Regions from separate parts of the Mycolicibacterium lutetiense genome, predicted to be linked through region 2. Evidence: predicted binding sites of a transcription regulator. Region 2 holds the regulator's gene; the other holds the start of a gene.

Region 1 (6,082 bases), 180 kb from region 2:
CACCGATCGTGATGATTCCGACGAACACGTCGGGATAGTTCAGCACCGTGTACGCCTGCCAGGTGCGGTAACCCACACCCAGTCGGCCCGAGATCATCTCGGCCGAGATCACGCAGATCCAGGCCACGCCCATGCCGACCGAGAGCCCGCCGAACAGTCCGGGCAGGACGCCGGGCAACACCACCTGGCGCAGCACGTCGAGACGACCACCGCCCAGGGTGCGCACCGAGTCCTCCCAGATGGTCGGAAGGGCACGCACCGCATGCCGGACGCTGACCATGATCGGGAAGTAGGCCGCCAGGAATGTGATGAACACGATTCCCGCCTCATCGCTCGGGAACAACAGGATCGCCACCGGCACGATGGCGATCGCCGGGATCGGCCGGGCCAATTCGGTGAGCGGGCCGAAGATATCGGCGAACCATGCGGTGCGTCCCAACAGCACTCCGGTGATCACGCCAACCACCGCGGCGAGACCGAATCCGGTGAGGATCCGAATCAGGGACTGACCCAGATCCAACCAGTACTCCGGTGTCCCCAGCCGGTTCACCAGGGCCGCAGTGATTTCGGTGACGGTGGGCAGGGTGTCGAACCGCAGACCGAACCGCACGTCGTTGGTGGTCAACACCTGCCACAGGACGATCGCGCTGACCACCGACGCCAGGCGCACCAGGCGGTGAGGCCAGGCCGAGGGCGTCCGGCGGATAGGGCCGGCCCCCGGCCCGGCCGGAACGTCGACCGCGGCCGGAGCGGTGTCGGTGGCGGTCACACCGCACCTGCCAGCGCTTGCCGGTAGCCGACGATCGCCGCGCCGGGATGCACCGTGGTGTAGCGCTCGGCACCGGCCTGGGTTCCGAACGGCAGGTAGCCCTCGGTGCCCGGAGCGGGCAAGCGCACCCACACCGCCTTGTCGGCGAACCACCGGGTTCCCAGTTCGGCATCGGAGATATAGGCGGCGCGGACTTTCTTGCCCTCGCCTTCAGCCTGCCGGATCGCCTTGAGCAGGCAGACCGGCGTCGCGGCCACCGTGGTGGTATCCGAACCGTCGAGCCAGAGTTCGCCCGCGGTGGCCGGATTGTCGACGGCGCCGCCGCAGACCGGGTCGGTGCCGCTCAACGCCGACGGGTTGGTGTTGGAACCCAGCGCCTTGTCGTAGTCCTGGCCGCGCGCGGAGAACGCCGCGCGCAGCGGCCCGTCCTGCACGAAACCGGGCACCTCGAGGTCGGCGAAGTTGTCGATCGACTTCAGGTATGGCACATCGCCTTTGAGGGCGTCGATCAGCGACGGTTTGAGCGTGGTGTCGAACGAGGTGCCGCCCGGCCCGTTGTACAGGTAGACCACCTCCTGCGGCAGCCCGCTACCGTCGGCGACCAGACGGGCTGCCTCCAACGGCTTGGTGTTGAGAAAGTCGGTGGCATCCAGTTGGGCCTGCAGGAAGGCGTCGAGGACCTCCGGATGGTCCGCCGCGTACGCCCGGCGCACCACCACACCGTGCAGCGTCGGATAGTTCAGCTCGGCCCCGTCGTAGAGCAGCTTGGCCTTGCCCTGCTGGACCAACAGCCCGGGCCACGCGACGAACTGTGAAAGCGCCTGAATCTGGCCGGATTCCAGCGCTGATGCGCCCACCTGCGGCTGCTGGTTGAGCACTTCGACACCTGTCTTGGCATCGATACCGGCCTTTCCGAGCGCTTGCACCAGCATGCCGTGGCCCGCCGAACCGACGCTGGCCGAGATCTTCTCGCCGGCCAGATCGGTCAACGACTTGGCCGGCGAATCCGGTGCCACCACAACCATGTTCAGCGCACCCTTGGGGTTGTACCCGGTGACCGAGACGATCTCGGTCCTGGCGCGTTCGTTGGCCTGCGTCTTGGACCCGTTGATGAGCATCGGGTAGTCACCCATCGAACCGATATCGATCTTCTCGGCGACCATCTGCGCGGTGATCGGTGCGCCGGTGTCGTAGTCCTGCCACGTCACGTTGTACTTCGTGCCGGTGCGGGTGGTGATGTCGGCCAGTCGGCGTTCCAAATACCCCTGGGCGCGCAACAGCGTTCCGGCGGTGACGGTGTTGATGGTCTTGGACTGGTAGCCGATGACGACATCGACGGTGCCGGCCGCTTTCGTCGCCGAGTCCAGGGAGCAACCGGCGGTCACGAACGTGAGACCGGCGGTGAGGGCGATCAGGGCTGTTTTCACTTCAGGTCCTCTAGCGGATGAGGTAGGGCATGTTGACGGTGACGGCTCCGGTGGGACAGCGAGCCGCGCAGGGCCCGCAGTACCAGCACTCGTCGACGTGCATGAAGGCCTTACCGTTCTCGGGATTGATGGCCAGCGAATCCAACGGGCAAATATCGACACACAATGTGCAACCCTTGATGCACAGGGACTCGTCGATCGTCACCGGGACATCGGCGCGTTGGTTGACCAGCGTCATGCGTCTCTCCTAATAAGGTTGCCGCGCATGGTGATTCGGTCACCACGCATCCTGATGTATTCCAGGTCGACGGGCGTGCCGTCATCCAGGCTGGTCAGCCGTTCGGCCATCAGCAGCGCCGATCCGGCCGGCACCTGCAACGTCGCCGCCGAATGCGGGTCGGCCGAAACCGCTTCCAGGGCAAGGCTCGCTCCGCCTAGACGCCGCCCACTGACCCGTTCGATGAGCGCGAATATGTCATTGCTCTCCAGCGGGTGGCCGATCACCTGTTCCCCGATTGCGGGCGCCAGGTAGGTCAGATCCAGCGACAGTGGAAGGTCGGCGAGATAGCGCAGGCGCTCGATGAACACCACCTGTGTACCCGGCTCGAGTGCCAGCTTGCGCGCCACCGCGGGCGGGGCCGAGAGCCGCTGCACGGCACGGACTTCGTTACGCACGTCGCCGTAATCCTTGAAGGTCTCCCTCAGGCCCACCAGCGCGTCGAGTCCGTGATCGTATTTGCGGGCCGCCACGTGCGTACCCACCTTGGTGCCGCGGTCGATCAAGCCCTCGGCCTTGAGTACGGCGAGGGCTTCGCGGATGGTGTTGCGGGAGACGAAGAATTCGGCGGCCAGCTCCGCCTCGGCCGGCAGGGCGCCGTCGTAGGCGCCGTCATAGATCTGGTGCCGCAATACGTCGGCCACCTGGCGGGCCTGATCTGCGCGCGCACGGCGGTTCGGCAGGAATGCGGGATGGGCTTCGGGCTGCGACGACACGCCATCAACGTAAGGGGCGATTCGGGGGCCTCGCAGCGCGACGATTTCCCCGTCGGCGCAGGTTAACGGATTGCGCCGCCGACCGACGTAGAAGTACCTGGCGAAACCGTCCGTCGGGCTCGCATTGCGCCACCTCGGCGGTGACAAGAATTTACAAATCCCGATGATCGAAACGTCGCCAAAAAACTTTGGCAACTTTGGCCACATCAGTCCCGATCAGCGGTTTCTTGTCGGACGATCGAACTAGTGTTCGAGACATGATGGTCGGGTTTGTTCAGAACCGGAACGCGGTGCACACCGCGCTGGCCGGCTACCGGGCTGCGACCGCGTCGCTGGTCGATGCGGATTTCACGGGATTCGACACCGCAGAGTTGTTGGCGATGCAGTCCGAGCGCGAACAGCACGCCCGCACCGAAGCCATGATCGAACACCGCATCCAGTCCGCGCTGATGGCCCGCACCACCCCAGCAGAGATCGGTGCCAAGTCATGGACCGACGTCCTTGCCACCCGGATGAGGATCAGCCGCAAGGAAGCCTCACGCAGAGTGGCCGCAGCTGAGAACCTGGGCCCGCGATACGGCCTCACCGGCGAGGTGCTGGAACCAGCGCTGCCCGCGTGCGCCCAGGCGCTGCTGTCCGGGTCGATCAACACCGAACACATCACGATCATCGGCGACACAGTGGCGAAAACCGAAAAGTACGTCAGCCCTGCTGAACTCGCCCAGATCGAAACGGACCTGGTGATCGCAGCTACCCGCGACACCCCCGAAACACTGAAGGCCGCCGCCGACAAACTGTTGTATCTGCTCAACCAAGATGGCGACTCACCCGATGTCGCCGCCCACCTACGTGGCCTGCGTATCGGTAAGCAAGATCCCGACGGACTGGTTCATGTCCAGGGCTGGCTGGACCCCGAGGCAGCGGCATATCTGTCCACCGTCACCGGAGTGTGGGGCGCGCCAGGCATCAACAACCCCGACGATCCTGAGCCGCTACACAACCCGACACCCAACCCGCCCGAACCCGACGCCTCCCCCGACCATCAAGCGCAGAAGGAAGCGGCGGCCCGCGACACCCGGACCCAGTCTCAGCGCAACCACGACGCACTCAAAGTGGCGCTGCGCGAACTACTGATGTCCAAACGACTCGGCCGCCACGGCGGCCTGCCGGTCACCGTGGTCGTCTCCACCACCCTGGCCGAACTCGAAGCCGGGGCCGGGATTGCGGTCACCGGCTCGGGGATACGGATGCCGATGAAAGACCTGATCCGGTTGGCGTCCCACAGCTTTCAGTACCTCATCGTGTACGAGCACCACACTGCAGAGCCGCTCTACATGGCCCGCACCACGCGGCTGGCCACCAAAGCCCAACGACTCCTGCTCTACAACCGCGACCGCGGCTGCACCCGCCCCGGCTGCACCGCACCAGCCGACCACTGCCAGGCCCACCACGCCAAGGCCGATTGGCAACACGGCGGCCACACCGACGCCCCCGACCTCGCACTGAGCTGCGGACCCGACAACCGCCTGGTCGGACTCGGCTGGACCACCAGCGTCGACCCCGACACCGGCCGCATCCACTGGCACCCACCACCCCTGATGGATACCGCGCAAGACACCCTCAACCACCACTTCCGCCCCGAGGAACTCCTGATCCCCCCGGAGCCAGCTGGTTGACGGATCGAAACACCGAGCTCCAGCCGCGCTTACGAGCCTGCCGCGCTGACCGTGACCGGGATGCCGTTGAGTGCACCGTTTCCGGACGGCTCGTCGATGAAGTCGGGCAGCGACAGGACGTTGGTGTTCACCCCGGGTGCCGCGTTGGCGACACCCAGCCGGGTGCCCGGCCGGCCGTGTCCCCAGCCGTGCGGCATGGACACCACGCCGGGTTTGATCGCGTCGGTCACCTCGACGGGCACCACGATCTTGCCGGCAGTCGACGCCACTTCCGCGTTGTCGCCGTGGGCGATACCGCGCTCGGCGGCGTCGCGGCTGTGCATGAGCAGTGTGCACCGGTCGCGGCCCTTCATCAGCGAGCCCACGTTGTGTAGCCAGGAGTTGTTGGACCGCAGATGCCGCCGGCTGACCAGCACCAGATCATCGGAGGCACGATCGAGTCGCTCGGCCAATCGGGGCAGGTCGTCGAGCAGATACTGCGGTGCCACCCGGATCTTCTGGTCGGAGGTCCCGAGCACCTCGGGTACCCGGGGCACCATCGGACCGTAGTTGATCCCGTCCGGATGAGCCTTGAGCTTCTCCAAGGTCAGGCCGTCCGGGTTGTCGCCATACCGGTCGCCGAACGGGGCGGTCCGCAGCGTGAGATCGAGCATGCGTTCCGGGCCGCCATGGTCGTAGCGCTTGCGGATCTCGGCGCCGTCGAGCCCCTGGGTGAAGCACAGGTAATCGAACCAGCCGTCGTCGAGCGCGGCGATGTCGACGTCCTCGGCCGGAGTGCCGGTGCACAGCCCGGTCAACCGGATCAGAATCTCCCACTCCTCTGGCGCATCGGGATCCTCGCGATGGAAGACCGGCGGCGAGTAACGGGCGAAGCTGTTGATCGCCGCACCCAGCAGCAGATCGGCGGAATGCGGCTGCTCGAGCGCCGAGGCGCCGGGCAGGATGACATCGGCGTGCCTGGTGGTCTCGTTGAGCCACAGATCCACCGCGATCATCGCGTCGAGTAGCGGCAGCGCCTCGTCGAGTTTGTCGCCACCCGGAGTCGACAACACCGGGTTCCCGGCCACCGTGATCAGCGCCTTCAGCTGCCCCTCTCCGGGAGTGACGATCTCTTCGAGCATGCACGACACCGGAACCTGGCCCATCACCTCTTTGGCCCCGCGGACCCGGGTGCGGTAGCGGCCGAAGTTGGGCGCCCCGTCCTCCAGTCCCGGGAT
Region 2 (6,082 bases):
CGGTCATCCCCGTCAGCCACGCCCAGATGGCACACGCCGCAATGCCCGGTTCCCGGTTGGAGATCTTCTCCGGAGCCGGGCATTTCCCATTCCACAGCGATCCCGACCGCTTCGTCGAGGTCGTCGAACACTTCATCGACTCGACCGAACCGTCGGTGTACGACCAGGATCGGCTGCGCAGTCTGCTACGCAGCGGCAGAAGCGAATCGGCGATCAGCGGGTCCTTCGACACTCAGCTTGCGGTACTCGACGCGATGGATGCAGACGAGCGCAGCGCAACCTGACCGGCGGATGCGACGTAGCATCGAATCATGGCCATCGGCGTCACCGTCTTGCGAGTATTCACCGACTCAGACGGCAAGTACGGCAATCCGCTGGGCGTGGTGGACAACAGCACGGTCGCTCCGGCCGATCGCCAGCGGATCGCCACCGAATTGGGCTACAGCGAAACGGTATTCATCGATCTTCCGCCGCCGGGCGGCAACTCGGCCACTGCCCACATCTTCACCCCGGTCGCTGAACTGCCCTTCGCCGGGCACCCCACAGTCGGCGCATCGTGGTGGCTGCGGGAGACCGGATCTCCGGTCAACACATTGCAGGTGCCGGCCGGGATCATCCAGGTGGAATACGACGGTGATCGCGCCGTGGTCAATGCCCGCGCCGAGTGGGCACCGGAGTTCGCCATCCACGACTTGTCTTCGGTCGACGAACTAATGGCTGCCGATCCCGATGAATTCGCCGATGCCGACGAGAACTACCTGTGGGCCTGGATCGATGAGGCGCACGGCACGCTGCGAGCCAGGTCGTTCGCCCCGCACCTGGGAATCCCCGAAGACGAGGCCACCGGTGCCGCGGCGGCACGGTTGACGGACTACCTGAGCCGGGATCTGACGATCATCCAGGGGAAGGGTTCGGTGATCGAGACCCGTTGGAGTCCGGAGGGCTGGGTTCGTCTCGCCGGCCACGTCGTCAACGACGGCACCACCCGACTGGATTGATCTACGCCTCGGCGCCGCGATGCGCCCGCAGCGCCTCGATCTCACGTTCGAAGTCCTCAGCCGACGAGAACGACCGGTACACCGAGGCGAATCTCAAGTAGGCGACTTCGTCCAGTTCGCGCAGCGGTCCGAGAATGGCCAGACCGACCTCGTTGCTGGGGATCTCTGGCGTGCCCAGACCACGGACAGCGTCCTCGACCTTCTGCGCCAAAACATTGAGTGCATCGTCGTCGACCTGCCTGCCCTGACAGGACCGGCGCACGCCGCGGATGACTTTCTCCCGACTGAAGGGCTCGGTCACGCCGCTGCGCTTCACCACAGCCAGCACCGCGGTCTCCACGGTGGTGAACCGGCGTCCGCACTCCGGGCATGATCGCCGGCGCCGGATGGCCTGGCCCTCGTCGGCCTCGCGGGAATCGACCACACGCGAATCAGGATGACGGCAGAACGGACAATGCATTACCGCTCCTTCGTCATGCCGCCGGACAACTAGTTCGAGCGTCCTTGAGCGTACCCGCGATGCCCACGGCAGACTCACCGCCGGGTCCAGTGGCATGTAGGTGCTCACTCCGGTGCCGGCCAGTGTGGCTGCCGGCCAGGACGATTCAGCAGACATTGCGCTGCTCAGCCAACCGGCGCGAGCAACGTCTGCCCGGGGTCGACTGCCGCGGATGCGAGTTGGTTGAGGTCACGAATCTGCTCGACGACCCGGGACACCGGGGCATCCGGGGCGACGCGGCGCGCCACCTGCTGCAGCGTCTCCCCCGATTTCACCTGCACCACCGCAAGCTCGGTCGGCTCAGGGCTTTCCATCCCCATCACCCCACCGAACTGGGCCACGAGGCCCAGCCACACCGTGATACCGGCGGCGACCAGGGCCAGCAACACCGTGGTCACCGGCGTGACGGGCCGGCTGCGATGGGATGCACGCGACATCAGCACTCCGGTTCCGCGGTAGCGGACCGCGCCGGCCGCGGGGCGGACCGGGGCCGGCCGCTGCACCCGGCGCACCGGCCTGGCCGCACCGGTACCGAAGGTGGCGCTGCCCCTGGTGCCGGCACCACCCCGAACCCGGGCGCGTTGCGGCGGGGACTGCGGCACGGCCCGAGCCGCGCGGGAACGGCTATCGGCGGGGATATCGATGATCGCCATCTGACTGCCTTTCGGTGGGACGGTTTCGCTCTTGTGTTCGAACATACTCGCTCAGATGTTCGATTGATAGAACATGTGATCGAACTGTTGCCAAACGATAGAACAGGGCACCGACAACCTCGGGCCACCGACCCCTCACGCGACCCGCAACCCGCCGCCACGCGCCCCACCAGCAGACACGCCCGCAACACGCGTCGAACACATGTTTGATTAATGTTCGACCAACGACTACATTCGCCCCATGAGCGACGACCGCAGCAGGGACGGAAACACCGACAGCCCGGCCGGATCGGACGGCGCGGGTCCACGCCGGGCCGAAGGCGGCCTCACCGACCGGCAGCGCACCATTCTCGACGTGATCCGCGCGTCGGTGAACAGTCGCGGCTACCCGCCGAGCATCCGCGAGATCGGCGATGCGGTCGGTTTGACCTCGACCTCGTCGGTCGCCCATCAGTTGCGCACCCTGGAACGCAAGGGCTACCTGCGTAGGGATCCCAACCGGCCACGCGCAGTCGACGTGCGCGCCTCCAACGATCCGACGGCCGCCGCGCTGGTGTCCACCGATGTGGCCGGGTCCGACGCACTACCCGAACCGACCTTCGTGCCGGTACTCGGACGTATCGCCGCCGGCGGCCCCATCCTGGCCGAGCAGGCCGTCGAGGACGTCTTCCCGTTACCCCGCGAACTGGTCGGCGAAGGGTCGCTGTTCATGCTCAAGGTCGTCGGCGACTCGATGGTCGATGCCGCCATCTGCGACGGTGACTGGGTGGTGGTACGCCAGCAGAGTGTGGCCGACAACGGAGACATCGTGGCAGCCATGATCGACGGCGAAGCGACCGTCAAGACGTTCAAGCGGACCCGCGGTCAGGTCTGGCTGATGCCGCACAACCCGGCATACGACCCGATCCCGGGCAACGACGCCGCGGTGCTCGGCAAGATTGTCACCGTCATCCGCAAGATCTGACCGGCAGGCAGGCCCGGCGGCACCGACTGGTTGCCGGGCCCTGCCGCTCAGTCCGTGCGCACGAATCCGTTCGTACGGGCGAATTCCTCACTGGCGAACCAGATCTCGGCCACTGCCTCGTCGTACTCGCTGCTGTCTGGCGACCAGTATCGGCCGGACCTGGTGTCCGCCTTGATCGGATAGCCCTCCGGCGCGCGGTTCGGGTCCTCCAACGGTAGGTGGATGGCGGTGGCACTGGGGATCTCGTCGAGTTCGATGGCGGCATGGCGCCCGCTGTGTGCCTCACTGCTGTAGGCCTCACCGCCGTAGGCCTCCGTGTCGGTGATGACGCGGGTGGGCGCGGTGTCCACGTTGTCCTGATCACCCGGCACACCCAGGCCGCTCAGCGCCGCGAAACCCCCGACTTCGCGCACCCCGCCGACCGGGCCGTTGAGTGACCCGGTATCCGTCAGGTCCTCGTCGACGAGCTCCGCTTCGATGTCATCGACGTCGTCGTCCTCGACGACTTCCTCGAAGTCGGCGTCGATGGGCGTATCGAGGTCTTCGTCGTCGAATTCGTCGTCCTCGAAATCGTCATCTTCGTCGTCATAGTCGGATTCGAAGTCGTCATAGTCGTCAAAACCCTGCTCCGGGTCGGCCAGCTGGGCGGAATCCTCCGGCGGTTCCTCGTCCTCGCCTGGCGCCCCGTGACCGCCGGCCGCTCCGTGCGGGGCGGCCCACTGACTGACCGGGATGGCGATATCGGTGGGCTCGTCGTACGGAGACGCCGCACCCGTCGATTGCTCGCCCGCCCCGACGAACCGCGTGGTCGTCGCCTCGCCGCCATAGGCAGCGCTCGGCCCGTAGCCGTCCGCCGCATCGGAGCCGCGATCATCGCGATACTCGTCGCGGTCGTACCCACCCGATCCGTAACGAGCGTCGGAGTACCGGTCCTCGTCATACGACGAATCCCCGGGGCCGCCGGCGTAGTCGTCGTCGAACGGGTCATGGTCGAAGTCGTCGTCGCCACCGGCGCGACGACGGTGCCACAGCGCGGCCCCCACGATCAGCCCGGCGAGCAGCACGACCGGGACCACCGCGATCAGCCACCACCAGCTCCAATGCCAGGAGAACGGCTTCTCGGTGTCCGTACCGGAGGGCTGCGGCCCCGTGGCCGGGGTCTGCCCGAGTCCAGGAACCTGCAGTCCGGTCAATTCGGAGGCGAGTTTCGACGGCTCGGTGGTGAACGTGTTGGTGTCGCGGTCCCACGAGATCGCTCCCCCGCTGAACCGCTGGGTGATGACACTGCCGTCTTCGGTCTGGTCGGCCATGGGGGCGCCCAGTACGCCCTTTGCACCACCGAGCTTCTCCCAGGCCGCGTTCATCGCGCCCCGCACGATCACCGCGCCGTAATCGGGAGTCCAGAAGATGACGGGATTGTCGGCGGCCGCGAACGTGCTGATCCGGCTGTTCGGGCCCAACCCGCCCTCGGATTCGCTGGTGGTCGGGAAGCCCAGATCACCTTCGGGACCGCCGACACTTTCGTACTTCTCGAGCAGCTGACCGGTGATGGCGTTGGCTCCGGTGGCCGGGCTGTAGAAGACCGTGCCGCCGGCGTATTTCTGTCCGAACCCGCCGTCGCCGATCGGATATTGGTCGCCTTCCTTGGCTCCCAGTGGCCCCATCGCGCCACCTGCCTCGCGACGCGCGGCAGCGATCGCCGAAGCGGGATCCGACGGTACGTCCAGGTCGGCGAGCTGACCGGCCAGTTCGGGCGGCTCCGTGGTGAACGCCTTGGTCTTACGGTTCCAGGAGATCTCTCCGCCGGTGAACTTCTGTGAGATCACATCGCCGTTGAACATCTCGTCGTCAGCGGGGACGCCCAGCACTCCGGCGGAGCCACCGAGCTTGTCCCAAGCGGCATTGATGGCGCCCCGTACCACCCGGGCACCGGTGGACGGAGTCCAGAAGATGACCGGGTGGTCAGGCGCGCTCAGGGTCGAGTTGCGGCTGTCGGCGGCGCGCCCGGCGCCCTCGTCAATGGTGGGGAATCCCAGATCGCCGTCCGCTGCACCACCCAACGACTCGTACTTGTCCAGGATGGCGCCCTGCATGAAATGCGCACCGGTCGCCGGGGTGAAGAACATCTTCCCGCCCGCGAAGTTCTGTGCGAAGCCAGAACCGGCCGCGTACACGCCGCCCTGCCGCGGGCCCAGCGGGCCGCCGTCGCCTCCGGTGGAATCCCAGGCGGCGCTGATCGCGGCATCGGCATCCGCTTCGGGGGTGGCCGAAGCCACCGCCGGCACCATCAAAGTCGCGACGATGAGTGCGAGCAGACCGACCGCCAACCGCAACACGGCGGCATTCAGCCGCACTCCCGGCCTAGTCATGCGCCCTCCCCCACTCGTTCGGCAAAGTTCCCGTAGAAATGTCCCGCCCGACAACTCTGCTTCAGCACGTGACGATAACCAAGGAACGTGGCCGATCATGACCAAAAAAGCCCCAATATCTGGGTCCAACGGCCCAGATTTGGGGTTTTTCGGGGCGTCACGCCGAGTTAGGCGGGTAAATCAGACACCCAAACCGCGTCCGATGATCTCCTTCATGATCTCGGTGGTGCCGCCGTAAATGGTCTGAACGCGGGCATCCAGGTAGGCCCGCGCGACCGGATACTCGCGCATGTAGCCGTATCCGCCGTGCAGCTGCAGGCAGCGGTCGATGAGGCTCACCTGCTTCTCGCTCGAGTACCACTTGGCCATCGCCGCCTGCTCCACGGTGAGCTTCTCGTCGAGGTGCAACCGGATGAACTCGTCGACCATGATCCGCACCACGGTGGCTTCGGTCGCCAATTCGGCCAGTAGGAACCGGCTGTTCTGGAAGCTTCCGATGGGCTTGCCGAACGCCTTGCGCTCCTTGGTGTACTGCACCGTCTGTTCCAGAACCGCCTCCATTGCCGCGGCGGCCATGATCGCGATCGAGATGCGTTCCT

The links. The regulator LexA, encoded in region 2, represses DNA repair genes until DNA is damaged. The targets are predictions, from matches to a motif close to CGAACANNTGTTCG.
Region 1: a site for LexA is predicted at 3,429-3,442, ahead of JOF57_RS13160 (HNH endonuclease signature motif containing protein). Genes of this name have one in related genera too.

The regions. Positions count from the first base shown of each region.
Region 1 is NZ_JAGIOP010000002.1:807,228-813,309, forward strand. It holds gene JOF57_RS13140 (ABC transporter permease) at 1-769, opposite strand, end outside; gene JOF57_RS13145 (ABC transporter substrate-binding protein) at 766-2,196, opposite strand; gene JOF57_RS13150 (4Fe-4S dicluster domain-containing protein) at 2,207-2,434, opposite strand; gene JOF57_RS13155 (GntR family transcriptional regulator) at 2,431-3,189, opposite strand; gene JOF57_RS13160 (HNH endonuclease signature motif containing protein) at 3,447-4,865, shown strand; gene JOF57_RS13165 (molybdopterin-dependent oxidoreductase) at 4,895-6,082, opposite strand, start outside.
Region 2 is NZ_JAGIOP010000002.1:991,659-997,740, forward strand. It holds gene JOF57_RS14080 (alpha/beta fold hydrolase) at 1-284, shown strand, start outside; gene JOF57_RS14085 (PhzF family protein) at 312-998, shown strand; gene nrdR (transcriptional regulator NrdR) at 1,000-1,458, opposite strand; gene JOF57_RS14095 (LysM peptidoglycan-binding domain-containing protein) at 1,623-2,150, opposite strand; gene lexA (transcriptional repressor LexA) at 2,392-3,114, shown strand; gene JOF57_RS14105 (LGFP repeat-containing protein) at 3,162-5,483, opposite strand; gene JOF57_RS14110 (acyl-CoA dehydrogenase family protein) at 5,664-6,082, opposite strand, start outside.